One region of the Janibacter zhangyanbonis genome, then DNA from elsewhere that is predicted to be linked to it. Evidence: riboswitches for the same ligand, from Rfam matches in the RefSeq annotation. Region 1 holds a riboswitch; the other holds the start of a gene.
What was found. A riboswitch is a leader RNA that binds a small molecule or an ion and turns the genes downstream of it on or off. The one in region 1 is predicted to bind cobalamin.

Region 1 (3,397 bases):
GGCGGATCGCCAGGTGCAGCACGAGGGTCGCACCGGTCGCGGCGAAGGCCTCGAGGCTCTCCCCCGACGGCATCGCCGTCGAGTCGCGCTGCGCGCGGGTGAGCACGACGGATTGGGCGACCTCGGGCACGGTGAGCTCGCGGCCCAGCCGGGCGGCGGTCGCGGCGTAGGCGGCGATGCCGGGCGTGATGTCCCACGGCACGCCGGCGGCGTCGAGCCGGCGGGTCTGCTCGGCGATCGCGGAGTAGACGCTCGGGTCGCCGGAGCACAGCCGGGCGACGTCCTCGCCGCGCTCGTGCGCGGCGACGCACTCGGCGGTGATCCCGTCGAGGTCGAGGTCCTGGGTGTCGACGAGCCGGGCGCCCTCGGGGCAGTGCTCGAGGACGGCGGCGTCGAGGTAGGTGCCGGCGTAGAGGCAGACCGGGCTCGCCGCGAGCAGTCGGGTCGCGCGGATCGTCAGCAGGTCGGCGGCACCGGGGCCGGCGCCGATGAAGTGAACGGTCATGTCTGGTCCTCGGAGTCGGTGCGGATCGCGGCGAGCTGGGTGACGGTGCGGGCGGGCGTCCACGACAGGAAGCGCCCGAGCGGCACGGCCCGCTCCACCGACAGGCGGGTGAGCTCGCCCCCGGTGCGGGCGTGCAGGCCGATGAGTGCCGCGTCCCCCTCGAGCGTCACGGCGTGCGCGACGAGCCGTCCGCCGGGGCGAAGGGAGGACCAGGCCCGGTCGAGCAGGTCGGGGTCGAGCCCGCCGCCGACGAAGACCGCGTCGGGTGCGGGCAGCGTCGTCAGGTCGGTGCCGGCGGTGTCGCCGACGACGACGTCGACCCGAGCAGCGAGGCCGAGGGCGGCGGCGTTGTCGCGGATGCGCTGGGCGCGGGTCGCGTCGCGCTCGACGCAGGTGACGGTCGCGCGGTCGACGGCGAGGCACCACTCGAGGGCCACGGAGCCGTTGCCGGCGCCGAGGTCCCACAGGTGCGCACCGGGCGTGGGGCGCAGGCGGGCCAGGCCGCTCGCGCGCACGTCGCGCTTCGTCAGCTGGCCGTCGTGGTCGATGAAGTCCTCGGGGCGGCCGGGCACCGGGCCAGCGGTCGCGCCGGCCACGGTGGGGTCGTCGGCGCGCACGTCGAGGCAGGCGAGCACGAGGTCGGGCGTGGCCTCGACGAAACTGTCGGCGCGGGCCGAACGGGCGCCCTCGTCGGGCCCGCCGAGGTGCCAGCGGGCGGTGAGCGTCGTTGCGCCCCAGCCGTACTCGGTGAGCAGGGCCGCCAGACGGGCCGGACCGTCACCGTCGGAGAGGAGCACGACGAGGCGGGCACCGTCGGTCAGGTGGGGCAGGAGCGCGCGCAGGTCGCGCCCGACCGTCGTGACGACGAGCGTCTCCTCCGCGGACCAGCCCTGTCTGGCCCGGGCGAGGGCATCGCTGCCGACGGCAGGGTGGACGCGGACACGCTCGGCCCCGACGACGTCGATGAGGGTCGTCGCGATGCCGGAACGCAGCGGGTCGCCGCTCGCGAGGACGACGGCGTCGGGGTGGGCCTCGACGAGTCCGCGCAGCGCCGGACGAAGGGGGCTGGGCCAGGGCACGAGCCGGGCCTCCGGCGCGTGGAGGGCGAGCAGGTCGAGGTGGCGGGCGCCCCCGAGGAGGGTCGTGGCACCGGCGATGAGGGCGCGTCGGGCCTCGTCCAGGCCGGACCACCCGTCGTCCCCGATACCCACGACCTCGATCACGGACGCCCACCCTAGGGCCTTGCCCCGCTGTGAGAGGATCTCGCCCAGGCACCCCACCGAGGAATCCGGTGCAACTCCGGAGCGGTCCCGCCACTGTCACGGCCCACACGGCCAGAGCCAGACACTCGGTCGGTGCCCGTCGTCGCGAACCCGCGCCGATGTCGTCGGACGGCGAGCGTGGACACTCGCCAGGAGGCCGCCACTGTGAGCCGCACCGGGTCCCGCACCCCCACCTTCCCCTTCACCGCGCTCGTGGGCGCCGACGAGCTGACGTCGGCGCTCCTGCTGAGCGCCATCTCCCCCGAGATCGGCGGCGTGCTCGTCCGGGGCGAGAAGGGCACGGCCAAGTCGACGGCCGTCCGGGCCCTCGCCTCGGTGCTGCCCGAGCAGCGGGTCGCGAGCGAGTGCCGCTTCGGCTGCGACCCCGACCGCGACGAGGACTGCCCCGACGGCCCGCACGAGAGCGCGGCCACGACCCGCCCGGCCCGGCTCGTCGAGCTGCCGGTCGGTGCGACCGAGGACCGCGTCGTCGGCTCCCTCGACCTGCGCCGCGCGCTCGGTGACGGCGAGGCGGCCTACCAGCCCGGCCTGCTCGCCGAGGCCCACCGCGGGATCCTCTACGTCGACGAGGTCAACCTGCTCCACGACCACCTCGTCGACGTGCTGCTCGACGCCGCGGCGATGGGCCGCAACACCGTCGAGCGCGACGGCGTCTCGATCTCGCACCCGGCCAGGATCACCCTCGTCGGCACGATGAACCCCGAGGAGGGCGAGCTGCGCCCGCAGCTGCTCGACCGCTTCGGCCTGACCGTGCACGTCGCCGCGAGCCGCGACCCGCACGTGCGGGCCGAGGTCGTGCGGCGTCGCCTCGAGGCCGACCTCGACCCGGCGGGCTTCGCGGCCCGCTTCGCCGACGCCGAGGCCGAGCTGACCCAGCGCCTCGCCGCCGCCCGGGAGGCGGTGCGCTCGGTGCGGCTCGACGAGCGCACGCTGCGCACCATCGCGCGGGTGTGCGCCGGCTTCGACGTCGACGGCATGCGCGCCGACATCGTCACCGCGCGGACCGCCGCGGCGCACGCCGCCTGGCAGGGCCGCACGCAGGTGACCCGCGAGGACATCCGGGCCGCTGCGCTGCTCTCCCTGCCGCACCGGCGCCGTCGTGCTCCCTTCGACGCTCCGGGGCTCGACGAGGACCTGCTCGACCGACTGCTCGACGAGGAGCCCGAGGACGACCCGCCGGGCGGCGGCGAGGAGCCGGATGGCGGCGACCAGCCCGACGAGGGCCCGGGCGAGGCGCCCGACGCCGACCCCTCCGGCCCGCCCCCGAGCTCGACGACGTCCGGCGACCAGCCGACCGGGCCCCAGTCGTCCGCCGACCCGACCCCCGACTCCCCGGACGAGTCGGCGGAGGCCCCCGAGTCACCCCCTTCGCCCCCTGCGGGTGCCACGCCGACCCCCACCGGCACCGCCGCGGCCACCGAGCCCTACCGCGCCCGCCGGCTCGAGCTCACCGGCGTCGGCGCCGGCCCGACCGGTCGCCGCTCCCCCGCACTCACCCCCCGTGGGCGGGTCGTCGGCACCCACCCGGCCGGGCACGAGCCCGCCGGGTCGCCGGTGCACCTGACCGCCACCCTGCGCGCCTCCGCCGCCCGCCGGGCCGCCCGCACCG
Region 2 (3,397 bases), 890 kb from region 1:
CGTCACCTGGCCCCCGGCAGAGGGTGCGTCCGCGCTGCTCCCACCACCGCAGGCGGCGAGCAGTCCGACCGCGAGGACCGCGGCGGTGGCCCGGGCAGGGCGAAGGGAGGTCATGCGTGGGCCTTCCGGTGGGCGGGTGCGGGCGCTCCTGCGCCCACGACGAGGTGGACCCGGCCGGTGGCCGGGTCGGTGAGGTGCCGTGCCTCGACGTCGAAGACCTCGCGCAGGACCTCGGGGGTGAGCACGTCGGCGGGGTGCCCGACGCCGTGCAGCCGGCCGTCGTGGAGGACGGCCACGGCGTCGAAGTGGGCGGCCGCGAGCTGCAGGTCGTGCACGGCGGCGACGACGGTGCAGCCGAGGGCCCGGACCGTCTCGAGGAGCTGGATCTGGTGGTGCACGTCGAGGTGGTTGGTCGGCTCGTCGAGGACGAGCAGGCCGGCGCCCTGGGCGATGCCGCGCGCGAGCATGGCCCGCCGCCGCTCTCCGCCGGACAGGTGCTGGCACGGGTGGTCGACCTTGTCGACGAGGTCGACGTGCTCGAGCGCCGCGAGGACGAGGGAACGCTCCCCCTTCGCGTCGAAGGCCCACGGCGGCCGGTGCGGGATCCGACCCATGGCGACCATCTCGCCGACGAGCAGGTCCTCCGGCGGGCCGTCCTCCTGCCCGACGTGGGCCAGGCGGGTCGCCCGCTGGCGCGGGGTGAGGCTCGCGAGGTCGGTGCCGTCGACGAGCACGGTCCCGGCCGCGGGCGGCCGCAGGCCGGTGAGGGCCCGCAGCAGCGTCGACTTGCCGCTGCCGTTGCGCCCGACGACCGCGAGCATCGACCCGTGCGGCACGTCGAGGTCCACGCCCGAGACGATGGTGTGCCCGCCGATCGCGGCGGCGAGGCCGTGGCAGCTCAGGTGACTCATTCGCCGCCTCCTGCATAGGTGTAGTGCCGCCTGCCGAGCAGCAGGAGGAAGACCGGCGCCCCCACGAGACCCGTGACGACGCTCAGCGGGATCTCCTGCGGGGCCACGATGGTGCGGGCCGCGACGTCGACCCACAGCATGAAGAGCGCTCCCCCGACCGCGGCGACGGGCAGGACGACGCGGTGGCGGGCGCCGACGAGGATCCGGGCGAGGTGCGGGACGACGAGGCCGACGAAGCCGATGCCTCCGGAGACCGCGACGAGCACGCCGACGAGGACCGACACGAGGACGAAGAGGGCGATCCGCAGCCCCCGCACCGGCACACCGAGCGCCGACGCCACCTCGGCGCCGGCGGCGAGCGCGTCGAGCCAGGAGTGCAGCGCGACGAGCAGGACGGTGGCCAGTACGACGACGAGCACCGACGGCAGGATCTGCTCCCACACCGAGCCCGACAGGCTGCCGAGAAGCCAGAAGAGCACCGACTGGGTCGCCCGCGGGTCGGCGCTGAAGAAGACGAGGAAGCTCGAGATGGACGAGAAGGCGGCGGACATCACGACGCCCGTCAGCACGAGGCGAAGGGGGGTGATCCCGCCCTGCGCCATCGAGATCCCGAAGACGAGCGCCGTCGCGAGCAGGGCACCACCGAGGGCTCCCGCCGACAGCGCCCACACGCCCAGGCCGCTGAGGACCCCGAGCACGATGACGAGGGTGGCGCCGACCCCGGCGCCCGACGAGACCCCGAGCAGATAGGGGTCGGCGAGCGGGTTGCGCACGAGTGTCTGCATGCACGCCCCGGCGATCGACAGCCCCGCCCCGACGACGACGGCCATGACGACCCGCGGCGCGCGCAGCTCCCACACGATGGTGTCGTAGGTCGGGTCGCTCCCCCGGCCGCCGGCGAGGCGTGCGCGCAGCACGTCGACGACGCCCGAGACGCTGAGCGGCTCCGAACCGAAGGCGAGCGAGACGACCGCGCTCACCACCGTCGCCACGACGAGCGTGACGAGCAGCGGGACGGTGGGGACGCGTCGTCCACCGGGACGGTCGTGGGACACCGAGGTCTCCAGGTGCATCGGGGGCCTGATCGCGAGGCCCGGTCGGATGAGGCGAGTCAGCAGGTCTTCGGACTCGGGGTCGTCCCGACGGGGTGCCTTCCCGGGCTGGTTGCCCAGTGGCGTCGTACCCCGCCAGTCACCCTCACCGCTGCGCGACAGTCCCGGACTCGCACCGGGTTCCCTCTGCACTGGTGTGCGTCTGACTCGCCACCGAGCCTACGACACCGGCGGCCGCGACCCCCTTCGCCCTCCCTCCGGCACACCCGGCCCCCACCACCACCGCATCTCCCTATGGTCGTGGCATGAGCGAGGACACGAGGACCCAGCGCGAGCGGATGCTCGCCGGAGACCCCTACGACGCGAGCGACCCGGAGCTCGCGGCGGCGAGCGCTCGGGCCCGCGACCTGCAGGACCGCTACCACCGGGCCACCCTCGACGCCGACGGCGAGGACCCACGGGCCCTGCTCGCCGAGCTCGTCGGCGAGCTCGGCGAGGACGTCGAGATCCGCCCGCCCCTCTACCTCGACTACGGCGCCCACCTGAGCATCGGGGCGCGCACCTTCGTCAACTACGGGCTCACCGCGCTCGACGTCACGCCGATCCGCATCGGCGAGGACTGCCAGATCGGACCGCAGGTGCAGCTGCTCACCGCCACCCACCCGCTCGAGCCCGGCCCACGACGGGACAAGGTCGAGGCGGGCGAGCCCATCACCATCGGCGACAACGTCTGGCTCGGCGGCGGCGTCATCGTCTGCCCGGGCGTGACGATCGGCGACGACTCGGTCATCGGGGCGGGCGCGGTCGTCACCCGCGACATCCCCGCGGGGGTCGTGGCCGTCGGCAACCCGGCCCGGGTGGTCCGCGAGCTGTGACCCCCTTCGCCTCCTAGACTCAGGACACACCGACTCGGGGCACACCGCACGGACAGAGGGGACACCATGCGCGGACGCAGGACCTGGGGTGCGCTCGTCGCGCTGACGCTCGTCGCGAGCGGGTGCTCGCTCCTCGAGGGGGACGACGGGGCCAGCACGAGCACGTCGTCGTCGACCTCTCAGGCGCCGACGTCGAAGCCCGCGAGGTCGAGCATCGAGACCTTCGACCCGCCGCGCACGGGGCGCGACTGGGTCGTCCTCGTCGACGACCCGGGCGAGACCCAGCGCGTCGCCGACGAGCTCGAGGCCGACGGCCTGCCCCTCACCTCGGTCAACACCGCCGTGGGCATGGTGACCCTGCGGACCGACGACACCGACGTGGCCGAGCGGGCGAAGGGGGTCGACGGCGTCACCGATGCCGTCACCGACCGCGCCGCCTCCTGGTCGCCGGAGCCCCCGGCCGAGCCCGACCCCGGCGACACGACTCCCGCAGCGGACCTCCCTTCGCCCCCTCAGGCACCGGAGGGCGGTGACCCCTTCGACGGCTGGCTCTGGGGCA

Region 2: it holds a riboswitch for cobalamin, as region 1 does, so the genes downstream of both, ACQBJO_RS01490 (FecCD family ABC transporter permease) here and ACQBJO_RS05920 (VWA domain-containing protein) in region 1, are expected to answer to the same signal.

The regions. Positions count from the first base shown of each region.
Region 1 covers NZ_CP191481.1:1,193,926-1,197,322, reverse strand. Annotated here, with positions in the region: gene cobM (precorrin-4 C(11)-methyltransferase) at 1-505, opposite strand, end outside; gene cbiE (precorrin-6y C5,15-methyltransferase (decarboxylating) subunit CbiE) at 502-1,728, opposite strand; cobalamin riboswitch at 1,787-1,915, shown strand; gene ACQBJO_RS05920 (VWA domain-containing protein) at 1,906-3,397, shown strand, end outside.
Region 2 covers NZ_CP191481.1:302,131-305,527, reverse strand. Annotated here, with positions in the region: gene ACQBJO_RS01500 (ABC transporter substrate-binding protein) at 1-114, opposite strand, end outside; gene ACQBJO_RS01495 (ABC transporter ATP-binding protein) at 111-911, opposite strand; gene ACQBJO_RS01490 (FecCD family ABC transporter permease) at 908-1,966, opposite strand; cobalamin riboswitch at 2,008-2,185, opposite strand; gene ACQBJO_RS01485 (sugar O-acetyltransferase) at 2,269-2,838, shown strand; gene ACQBJO_RS01480 (S8 family serine peptidase) at 2,905-3,397, shown strand, end outside.